2 regions of the Streptomyces sp. SAS_270 genome follow, and region 1 is predicted to be linked to the other one. Evidence: riboswitches for the same ligand, from Rfam matches in the RefSeq annotation. Region 1 holds a riboswitch; the other holds the start of a gene.

Region 1 (5,387 bases):
CCTCGGACTGCCGGGCGACTGGCCCGTGTTGGTGGACTCCGCGGTCGTCGACCTGGCCTATGTACTGGTGGGAAGCGGGCGGCGCAGGGGGAAGCTGCTCGTGCCGGGCAAGGCTTTTGCGGAGCTGCCCAACGCGGTGGTGCTGGAGGGGCTCGGCACCTGACCGCCGTCAGCCGCTGAGTGCCGGGTGTCGGTCACCGGATCCTCGCGCCCTTTGCCGCGCGCCGCCTGCCGCACGCCGCGCAAACCGCTTGCCGTGATCGTCCGGAGGTCGTCAGGATGGCGGCATGCCCAGCTTCACCGCCTCCGACGGGACCGAACTCGCCTATCACCTCGACGGTGAGGGCGAGCCGCTGCTCTGCCTGCCGGGCGGGCCGATGCGCGCCTCCGCCTATCTGGGCGACCTCGGGGGGCTCGCCCGGCGACGCCGACTGATCCGGCTCGATCTGCGGGGCACCGGCGATTCCGGCGTACCCGAGGACCCGGCGACGTACCGCTGCGATCGTCAGGTGGCCGACGTGGAGGCCCTGCGCGTGCACCTCGGGCTGGAGCGCGTCGATCTGCTGGCCCACTCGGCGGCAGGCGACCTCGCGCTGCTCTACACGGCCCGCTACCCGCGGCGCGTGCGGAGTCTGGCACTGATCACCGCCCGGGCGCGCGCCCTGGGCGTCGACTTCACAGTGGAGCACCGCCTCGAAGCGGCCGCCCTGCGCAAGGGCGAGCCGTGGTTCGAGGCGGCCTTGGGTGCCTACGAAAGGACCTGGGCCGGCACGGCCTCCGACGCGGACTACGACACCGCCGCACCCTTCTTCTACGGGCGGTGGGACGAGGCCGCGCGGGCCCACGCCGCGGCCGACGCGGAGCAGAGCAACGAGGAGGCAGCGAGCCTGTACGCGTCCTCGGGCGCCTTCACACCGGACGCAACTCGCACCGCGCTCGCCGCCCTCGCCGGATGGGAAGGACGGGCGCTGCTGCTCGCGGGCGAAGTGGACAGCGGCCCGCTGCCGCGCGTCGCCGCCGACATCGCGGGGCTGTTCCCCGCGGCGCGGATGACCGTCCAGCCGGGCACCGGCCACTTCCCGTGGATCGACGATCCGGACTTCTTCTCCGACGCGGTCGAAGGGTTCCTCGCCGAGGAGCCGGCCGGCCGGGGCTGAGGCTCAGGCCAGCCGCAGGCTGATCCACTCGATGGTGTCGCCCGGCAGCAGATAGCGTTCGACCTCGACGAATCCATTGCGGAGCGCGAAGCGCAGGCCGTCCTCGTTGGAGGCCAGGACCACCGTCTCGATCGCCTCAGTGCCCAGTTCCCGCGCCTGTTCCAGAGCGCGCGCGTACAGCTGCGCGCCGAGCCCCTGCCGTCGGTGCGGCGCGAGCACGCGGGCGATCACCGTGGCCGCGGGCGTCTCGTCGTCGGGCGGACGCACCGTCGTGCAGCCGACCAGGACGTCGCCGAGACGGGCGACCTCCATGCGGTTGCGGCCGGTCCGCTCCCGCACGTCGTCGAGGGACAGGACGTGGGTCGGGATGACCGTGTTGTGGACGTACTGCCAGTCCGTGAGACCGGCTTCGTCCGTCGGCTGCTCGATGCGAAGCGTGGGCATCCGAGCAGGAAACCCGGGTGCCTCGTGAACCGTCAACCACGTTTCCGTACCGGCCGGTTGAGGCACCCCTCGGAAGTCCTAAATGCCCTGTCGGCGGTACTCGATCGCCGGGCAGCGGTCCATGACCATGTCCAGCCCCGCGGCGCGCGTCCGCTCGTACGCCCCCTCGTCGACGACCCCCAGCTGGAACCAGACGGCGTTCGCGCCGATCTCCACGGCTTCGTCGGCCACCGGGCCGGCCAGGTCGCTGTTGACGAAGACATCGACGACGTCGACCTCGAAGGGTATGTCGGCGAGGGAGGCGTAGCCCTGCTCGCCGTGGACCGTCTCGGCCTTCGGGTGGACCGGGACGACGCGCTTGCCGTGCCGGCGCAGCACCTCGGCGACGCCGTAGGCCGCGCGGTCCCGGTTGGTCGAGAGGCCCACGACGGCCCAGGTGTCGCCGAGCTCCGAGAGGATCCTGCTGACCGTCTCCTGGTCGCCGTACATGGTGTGTCTCCTCTGTCTCCGCGGCTGCGGGTCCGGCTGCGGTGCGTCTGCGGCTCGCCCCGCTCCAGGGGCTCTGCGGGTGGCAACAGCCCAGGGCGGCAGGCGATTCCCGGCACGCCCCGTGATAACTTTTCGAGGCCAGTCGAACCCATGTACGTGGGTCAGGGAATCCGGTGCGAATCCGGAGCTGACGCGCAGCGGTGAGGGCGACGGGCGGGGCATCGGCCACTGGACCACGAAGAGTCCGGGAAGGCGCCTCGTTCGCGTGACCCCGAGTCCGAAGACCTGCTGGCGGCCCCGCCGGTCGAGTGCCGCCGGGGAGACCGTACGACCGGGCTCCGCGCTTGAGCCCTCGACGACTGGGGACCCACTCCCGTGCCCACCGCACGTATGACCCGCCGCGCCGCCCCGCTGATCGCCGGCGCGCTGCTGCTGACCGGCTGCGGCTCCGGCTCGTCCGGTACCGCTTCGGCGAAGACCGCCGTCACCCTCGACAACTGCGGCCGGACCGTCCGAGTCGCGGCCCCGCCGCGCCACGCCGTCTCCCTCAACCAGGGCGCCACCGAGATCATGCTCTCGCTCGGGCTCGCCGACCGGATGGCCGGGACGGCCACCTGGACCGACCCCGTGATGAAGGGCCTGGAGAAGGCGAACGCCAAGGTGCCCCGGCTCGCCGACAACAACCCCTCCTTCGAACGGGTCCTGGACACCGAACCGGACTTCGTCGCCGCCTCCTTCGTCTCCACACTGGGCAAGGGCGGCGTGGCCACCCGGGACCAGTTCGAGAAGGTCGGCGTCCCCACCTACGTCTCCCCGTCCGACTGCGCGGGCAAGGACAACTCCGGTGACGGGGACGGCTCGCGCAAGCAACCGCTGACCATCGACACCGTCTACGGCGAAGTACGGGACCTGGCCAAGGTGTTCGGGGTGCAGAAGCGGGGCGAGAGGCTCGTCGCCTCGCTCAAGCAGCGCATGGCGAAGGCCACTTCGGGAATCGACGCCTCGGACGTCACCCTCCTGTACTGGTTTGCCAACGCCCAGTCGCCCTACATGGCGGGCTGCTGCGGAGCCCCCGGCGTCATCACCCGCGCACTCGGCACGAAGAACACCTTCGGCGCTACGCACGAGGAGTGGCCCCAGATCAACTGGGAGACGGTCGCCGACCGCGACCCCGACGTGCTCGTCATCGGCGACCTCACGCGCAAGTCGCAGACCGCCGAGTCGGCCGCCCGGAAGATCGCCTTCCTGGAGTCCGACCCGGTCACCAAAAACATGTCCGCCGTCCGGCACAAGCGCTATGTCCTGCTCAGCGGCCAGGCCATGAACCCGACCATCCGCACCGTGGAGGGCGTGGAGCAAGTGGCCGCCGGACTGCGCCGGTTCGGGCTCGCGGGGTGACGGTCAAGGGACTGCTGTCGACGGCGGCCGGGCTCGCCGCGCTGTGCGCGTCCATCGCCGTCGCGATCACCATCGGACCCGCGCAGATCCGGGTCGGCGACGTCTGGTCGGTCGTCGCGGCCCACCTCGGGTGGGGGAGCACGGACGTCTCGCCGATCCGGAACGGAATCGTGTGGCAGCTCCGGCTGCCGCGCACGCTGCTCGCGGCCGTGTGCGGCGCGGGCCTCGCCGTGTGCGGCGCGGTGATGCAGTCCCTGCTGCGCAACCCGCTCGCCGATCCGTTCGTGCTCGGGGTGTCGTCCGGCGCGTCGACGGGCGCGGTCGCCGTGGTCGTCCTCGGCGTCGGGGGCGGGGCCGTGTCGGTGTCCGCGGGCGCGTTCGCCGGAGCGGTCCTGTCCTTCGCGCTCGTCCTGCTGCTCAGCCACACGCTCGGCGGCACCACCGACCGCGTGGTGCTCTCGGGCGTCGCCGCCATGCAGCTCTTCTCCGCCCTCACCTCCTTCGTCGTCATGACCGCCGCCGACGCCGAGACCACCCGCGGGGTGCTGTTCTGGCTGCTCGGCTCACTCGGCGGCGCCGGCTGGACGGACGTGTGGGTGGGCGCGTGCGTGCTCGGCGTCGCCCTGCTGGTCTGCGCGGGGTACGCCCGCACGCTCGACGCCTTCGCCTTCGGACAGGACGCGGCCGCCGCGCTCGGCGTGTCCGTCGCCCGCACCCGGCTGGTGCTGCTGAGCGTCACGGCTCTGCTCACCGCCGTCCTGGTCAGCTCGGCCGGCGCGATCGGCTTCGTCGGCCTGGTCCTGCCGCACGCGGCCCGCGCCCTGGTCGGATCCGGCCACGCCCGGCTGCTGCCGGTCGCCGCGCTGGCCGGGGCGGTGTTCCTGGTGTGGGTGGACACCCTCGCCCGTACGGTCCTCGACCCGCAGGAGGTGCCGGTGGGCGTGGTCACCTCACTGATCGGGGTGCCCGCGTTCGTACTGGTGCTGTACCGGTCCAGGAGCGCGCGATGACGGACTCCGGACAGACGACGGACGCCGGACAAACGACGAACGCCAAGCCAAGGGCGAACGCAGGGCAGATCACCGACGCAGGGCAGATCAAGAACTCCGGGCCGCAGATCACGGATCTCGGGCGGCACGAGGACACCGGGCTCCGGGCCGACCGCGTCTCGCGCGAGGTCGACGGGCGGCTCATCCTCGACGGTGTCAGCCTCGCCCCGGCCGAGGGCTCCACGGTCGGTCTGCTCGGCCCCAACGGCTCCGGGAAATCCACTCTGCTGCGGCTGCTCGCCGGGGTGCTCGCCCCGGCCTCGGGGGTCGTCACTCTCGACGGCAGCCCGCTGCCCGAGCTGCACCGCCGCGACATCGCCCGCCGCGTCGCCGTGGTCGAACAACAGGTGGACACCCAGGTCGAGTTGAGCGTCCTCGATGTCGTACGACTCGGCCGCACCCCGCACCGCCGCGCATGGACGCCCGCCTCGGCCGCCGACGAGGAGGCCGTCCGCACCGCCCTGGAGCGCACCGGCCTGGCCGACCGGGCCGGGCAGTCCTGGCACACCCTGTCGGGCGGTGAGCGGCAGCGGGTGCAGATAGCCCGCGCGCTATCCCAGCAACCGCGCGAACTCCTCCTGGACGAGCCGACCAACCACCTGGACATCCAGCACCAGTTGGACCTGCTCGCCCTGATCACCGGCCTCCCGCTCACCAGCGTGGTCGCGCTGCACGACCTCAACCTCGCGGCGATGTACTGCGACGCCCTCGTCGTCCTGCGCGAGGGCCGCGTGGTCGCCCGTGGCACGCCGCGTGACGTGCTCAGCGAAGAGCTGATCGCCGAGGTGTACGGGGTGCGCGCCGCCGTCACCGTCTCCGGTGCCGAAGACCGGCCGTACGTACGCTACTT
Region 2 (5,387 bases), on a different contig from region 1:
GTACGTACACCGGTGTGGTGCGGCCCGCACTGATCCGTCGGCCTACCTCACGGGCGTCCTGCGGCCGCTGCTCGGGCTGCTTGGCCAGCAGATCGAGGATGATCCGCTCCAGGTACTCGGGGAGTTCGGTCCGCCGGGCGCGCGGCGGTTCGGGCGGCGTGTCGCGGTGCCCGACCAGCACCGCCCACGCGTCGTCGAGGTCGAACGGCGGGGCCCCGGTGGCGATTTCGTACAGCACGCAGCCGAACGAGTACAGGTCGCTGCGGTGGTCCACCTGGGAGCCGCCGATCTGCTCCGGCGACATGTAGTGCGGGGTGCCCATCGCGATTCCGGTGCCGGTCAGCCGGGAGGTGAAGCCGATGTCATGGCCGAGGCGGGCGATGCCGAAGTCGCAGATCTTCACGGTGCCGTCGGTCAGTCGCATGATGTTGGCGGGCTTCAGGTCCCGGTGCACGATGCCCTGTTGGTGGGTGTAGGCGAGCGCCGCGGTCACCTGGTCGGCGATCTCGACCACGTCGGCGACCGGCAGCGGGTGCTGCTTGTTGTCCTCCAGGACCTGGCTGAGGTTGCGTCCCTCCAGCAGCTCCATGACGAGATAGAGCACGCCGTCGGACTCGCCGAAGTCGTGCACGACGGTCACTCCGCGGTGCTGGAGCGAGGCGGCCACCCGGGCCTCGCGCCGAAACCTCTCCCGCAGGACACGCGTGAAGGACTGATCGTGGTGCGGGCCGAGGGGCTTGAGGCACTTCACGGCGACCTGCCGGCCCAGCGACTCGTCGCGGGCGCGCCACACCTCGCCCATACCGCCGCGCCCGATCAGATCGAGCAGCCGGTACCGGCTCTGGATCAGCCTGGTTTCCGCCATCTCGCGCGATCGCCCCCGTCGCTGCTCGCCTCGCCCTCCCCCGGCCCGTCCAGTATGGCGAGCTGTCTGCCGACTTTGTACGGTGCCGGGCGCGAGCCGGGGCCGAGCCGTGACATGGCGCGGATAATGTGTTTGGGCGGGAGTTGCCAGCGCAGACGCGCGGGAACACAGCGCAGCAAGGTGCCCGTGAGACGCAGGCGCCGGGTCACCACGGCCGATGGCGGGGCCGCTCTGCCGTACAACTCGTGGGCGTACGGAGGCAGAGCGGCGTACGCCAGACCGGCCACGCGCCGCCACAGCAGCGCACGTGCCGGGACGAGCAGCGGGTGCGTGGGCGGACGGCGAAGGAAGTCGTCCACGTCCCGCGCCTCCGGGCCTGCGGCCAGCTCCGGCAGCACATTCTCGAAGTAGGCGGCCAGCTCGGTCCGATTCGCCGGTACGTCCTCGGGGTCGAGGCCCACCAGCCGTGCGCTGACGCGGTGCTCACCGATGTAGCGGTCGGCCTCGGCGTCCGTGAGCCGGAACCCGGAGCGCCGCAGGACGTGCAGATAGGAGTCGATCTCGGCGCAGTGCACCCACAGCAGCAGTTCGGGCTCGTCGATCCGGTACCGCTCCCCGCTGTCCGGGTCCGTCGCTCGCAGCATCGTGTGGATCTTCCGTACCCGCGTGCCCGCCCGCTCGGCGGCCTCCGCGGTGCCGTACGTCGTCGTCCCCACGAAGTTCGCGGTCCGCATCAGCCGGCCCCACGCGTCGCGCCGGAAGTCGGAGTTCTGCATGACGCCCCGCACCGCGCGCGGGTGCAGCGCCTGCAGATAGAGCGCACGGACTCCGGCGACCCACATCATGGGGTCGCCGTGCATCTGCCAGGTCACCGAGGAGGGTCCGAAGAGCCCGGGGTCCGCGTCCACACCAGCAGGCTAGCGCCGTACCCGCGGCATCCCCAGACCGATCCAGGAGATGATCTCGCGCTGGATCTCGTTGTTCCCGCCGCCGAAGGTGAAGATCACCGCCGAGCGGTAGCCGCGTTCCAGGTCGCCGTGGAGGACGGTGCCCGCCGATCCCTCCTTGAGGATGCCGGGGGCGGCGACGATCTCCATCAGCCAGGCGTAGGCGTCGCGGCGCGTCTCGGAGCCGTACACCTTGACGGCGGAGGCGTCCTGCGGGGTGAGGGTGCCTTCCTGGACGGCGTTCACCATCTGCCAGTTGAGGAGTTTCATCGCGTCGAGGCGGGTGTGGGTCTGCGCGAGGCGGCGGCGGACCCAGGGGAGGTCGACGACGCGGCGGCCGTCGGCGAGCTTGGTCTCCATCGCCCAGCGCTGTACGTCGTGCAGGGCGCGGATCGCCATGGTGCCGTGCGCGGCGAGCGTGACGCGCTCGTGGTTGAGCTGGTTGGTGATCAGCCGCCAGCCCTTGTTCTCCTCGCCGACCCGGCGGGAAGCCGGGACGCGGATGTTCTCGTAGTAGCTGGCGGTGGTGTCGTGCGAGGCGAGGGTGTTGATGAGGGTGCAGGAGTAGCCGGGGTCGGAGGTCGGCACGAGGAGCATGGTGATGCCCTTGTGCGGCGGCGCGTCAGGGTCGGTGCGCACGGCCAGCCACACCCAGTCGGCTGTGTCGCCGTTGGTCGTCCAGATCTTCTGCCCGTTGACGACGTACTCGTCTCCGTCACGTATGGCCCGGGTCTTGAGCGCGGCGAGATCCGTCCCCGCGTCCGGCTCGCTGTAGCCGATCGCGAAGTCGATCTCGCCGGAGAGGATGCGCGGCAGGAAGTACGCCTTCTGCTCATCGCTGCCGAACTGCATGATCGTCGGGCCGACCGTGTTGAGGGCCATCAGCGGCAGCGGGACGCCCGCCTGAGCGGCCTCGTCGAAGAAGATGAACTGCTCCATGGGGCTCAGACCGCGCCCGCCGTACTCCGTGGGCCAGCCCACGCCGAGCCAGCCGTCCGTGCCGAGCCGGCGGATCGTCTCGCGGTAGAAGCGCTTCTGGGCCGCGGGGTCGCCGTAGCGCGCGTAGGCGTGGTCGGGCACCAGGTCCGCGAAGTATCCGCGCAGCTCGGTGCGCAACCGCTGCTGCTCGGGCGTGTATTCGAGATGCACGGCGCCTCCTGGCTCCCAAGGCCGGACCTGACGGCGCACACCGTAGAACGTGTTTCAGAAATTGGGAATGCCGGTGACGTACGCATGCGAAAGGCCCCCAGGATTCGCGCCATATCCGGGGGCCCTGCGCAGTCGAGCGGCACTTCGGTGGATCGATCGGTGGATCGATGAAGCCGTGCGGCGATCGAGTGGTGGTCAGCGTGCGACGGGAGTCGCCCGCGCCTCCGCTCGCTTCTCCGCGGCCTTGGCCGGTTTCGGTGACAGCACCCGCTCCGCCAGCACACCGAAGATCAGCCCGAAGGCCGTCCACAGGGTCAGCTGAATGGCCAGGGCGGCCAGCCGGAACTGCCAGATGAGGGTGGCCGAGAAGTCCTTCGGCACCTCGTTCACCGTGGGCAGGAACGCGTATGCGAGGCCGATGGCGAGGAGGAAGAACGCCCCCGCGGCCAGTGTCGCGTTCCAGTTGCCCAGGCGTGGCGCGAGGCGCTTGCCCAGGATCACGGTGGCGACGGCCAGCAGCACGCTGAGCACCATCATCAGGAAGTACAGCGTGGTGCGCTTACCGATGGTGTCGGGCTCGCCCACGGACGGCGGGTTGGCGGGGTACTTCAGGAACGGCACGACGTAGACCGCGAAGAGGCCCGCCGCCGCAAGGAGCAGCGCACTGGCACGCGGTCCGAAGCGCCCGATCCTGCCGAGCGCGAAGCAGTACGCGAGGGCGGCGATGCCACCGAAAGCGACCCCGTAGACGAGGACGCCGGTGGCCAGGCCACCGGTGGACTGCATCGTGCGGGAGACGACCTCCATACCGTGCTCGTGACTGTGCGACTCCTCGTAGGCGATCGCCGAGTCCACGCGCGGCTCACCGAGGAAGTAGGCGACGACCAGGGCGAGCAGGCCCGCGGCGAGACCCGCGAGCATGCCCCGTACCAGGAGGTTTCTGACAGTTGCGGAATTCATGAGCTTCTACGATTCCCCGGCGCCGTCAGTGGCAGGGGAAGCCGAGCAGGTGGCGGGCGTCGTGCACCCACTCGTGAACGTCCGAGCCCGACATCACGGATGTGGCGCCCTGTTCGGCGCCGACGAAGTAGAGCAGAACCAGCATCAGGATGCCGAAGAAGACCGCCCAGGGGGCGATCGCACCGATCGGCAGCTTGGCGGGAACAGCGGTGGGTGTAGCGGTCGGCTGAGCGACGGACTGCGCCATGGGGCAGAACCTCCTGGGGAACTCGCGTCCCATTTCGGTGGTGCACAGGACGACGGCTGCGGGTCTGACTTGCTCGACCTTCACCACCCCTGGTGGGAGTGGTTCTTGCTGGGCTTACAGTGGCGCGACCGTGCCGGATTCTCACCGGCTTCCGCCGAACCGTCGTCAATATCGACGAGACCGTACCGCGAACCGGGGTTGCGGCCAAGGGCGCACGAAGGCGCGGAGGGCGCGCCGGTGGCCTGGTCACGTCGTCAGTTCCCCGATTTCACACGGGTGTTGAGCACGAGAGTGGACGTATGACGAGCCGAGTGATGTTGATCTCAGCCGCAATGAGTGTGGCCGTACGGGAAGCCCGCTTCGACGACGGATGTCCGGTTGATACCACGGGGCTGCGCCTCGCGCGGGCGGCCGCGGGGGCGGTTGCGGCCGTGGACCGGCCGCTGGTCTCCCCCTCGGTGCGCTGCCGCGAGACCGCACACGCACTCGGCCTCGGTACGGCGGCGGACGCGCCGGAACTCGCGGGCCTGGACGTGGGCCGCTGGCGCGGCGCGACCCTGGAGGAGGTGAGCACGAGGGAACCGGAGGCGGTGGCCCGATGGCTGTCCGATCCGGGCTCGGCGCCGCACGACGGCGAGTCGGTGGAGGCCTTCTGCACACGGGTGGCGCACTGGCTGGACGCGACCGCACACGTCGCGGGCCGGACGGTCGCCGTGGTGGAGCCCGAGGTCGTACGCGCCTTGGTGGTACGGACGTTGGGGGCACCGGAGTCCGCGTTCTGGCGGGTCGACGTGCCGCCGTTGACCGCCACCGAGTTCAGCGGGCGATCGGGGCGCTGGAACGTACGGGCCGGACGGCCGCTCGGGGTCTCGGACTGACGCCGGGCACGAGGTGAGCTCCGCGCTCGGAGCGGTGTCGCGAGGAAGTCCGTCAGAGCAGTGTCGCGATGAAGTCCGTGCAGGCCTGGGCGCAGATGCGGCAGGCCTTCGCCCCGTCCTCGGCGCCGGCGTACTCGTCGAAGACCCGGGCGCACGCCAGGCAGACCTCGCGGCACCACTCCGCCTGGATGCGCAGGCCGGACTCGTCCTCGCGGATCTGCTCGGACAGCACGCGACAGGTCGCGTCGCACACCTCGGCGCACAGGACGCCTTCGCGCCTTACGCGTTGGTCCTCTTCGGATCCGTCCGGCTCCGCGAGGCTCGCACGCAGCGCGCACTCC

What was found. A riboswitch is a leader RNA that binds a small molecule or an ion and turns the genes downstream of it on or off. The one in region 1 is predicted to bind cobalamin.
Region 2: it holds a riboswitch for cobalamin, as region 1 does, so the genes downstream of both, ACN6LB_RS24895 (CbtB domain-containing protein) here and ACN6LB_RS03085 (ABC transporter substrate-binding protein) in region 1, are expected to answer to the same signal.

The regions. Positions count from the first base shown of each region.
Region 1 covers NZ_JBMNDS010000003.1:83,713-89,099, forward strand. The annotation lists gene ACN6LB_RS03065 (YbaK/EbsC family protein) at 1-163, shown strand, start outside; gene ACN6LB_RS03070 (alpha/beta fold hydrolase) at 288-1,157, shown strand; gene ACN6LB_RS03075 (GNAT family N-acetyltransferase) at 1,161-1,601, opposite strand; gene ACN6LB_RS03080 (CoA-binding protein) at 1,680-2,090, opposite strand; cobalamin riboswitch at 2,213-2,397, shown strand; gene ACN6LB_RS03085 (ABC transporter substrate-binding protein) at 2,481-3,488, shown strand; gene ACN6LB_RS03090 (FecCD family ABC transporter permease) at 3,485-4,498, shown strand; gene ACN6LB_RS03095 (ABC transporter ATP-binding protein) at 4,495-5,387, shown strand, end outside.
Region 2 covers NZ_JBMNDS010000040.1:3,270-8,656, reverse strand. The annotation lists gene ACN6LB_RS24915 (tetratricopeptide repeat protein) at 1-865, opposite strand, end outside; gene ACN6LB_RS24910 (oxygenase MpaB family protein) at 847-1,725, opposite strand; gene ACN6LB_RS24905 (acyl-CoA dehydrogenase family protein) at 1,783-2,961, opposite strand; gene ACN6LB_RS24900 (CbtA family protein) at 3,157-3,921, opposite strand; gene ACN6LB_RS24895 (CbtB domain-containing protein) at 3,947-4,168, opposite strand; cobalamin riboswitch at 4,206-4,368, opposite strand; gene ACN6LB_RS24890 (histidine phosphatase family protein) at 4,468-5,046, shown strand; gene ACN6LB_RS24885 (ferredoxin) at 5,099-5,387, opposite strand, start outside.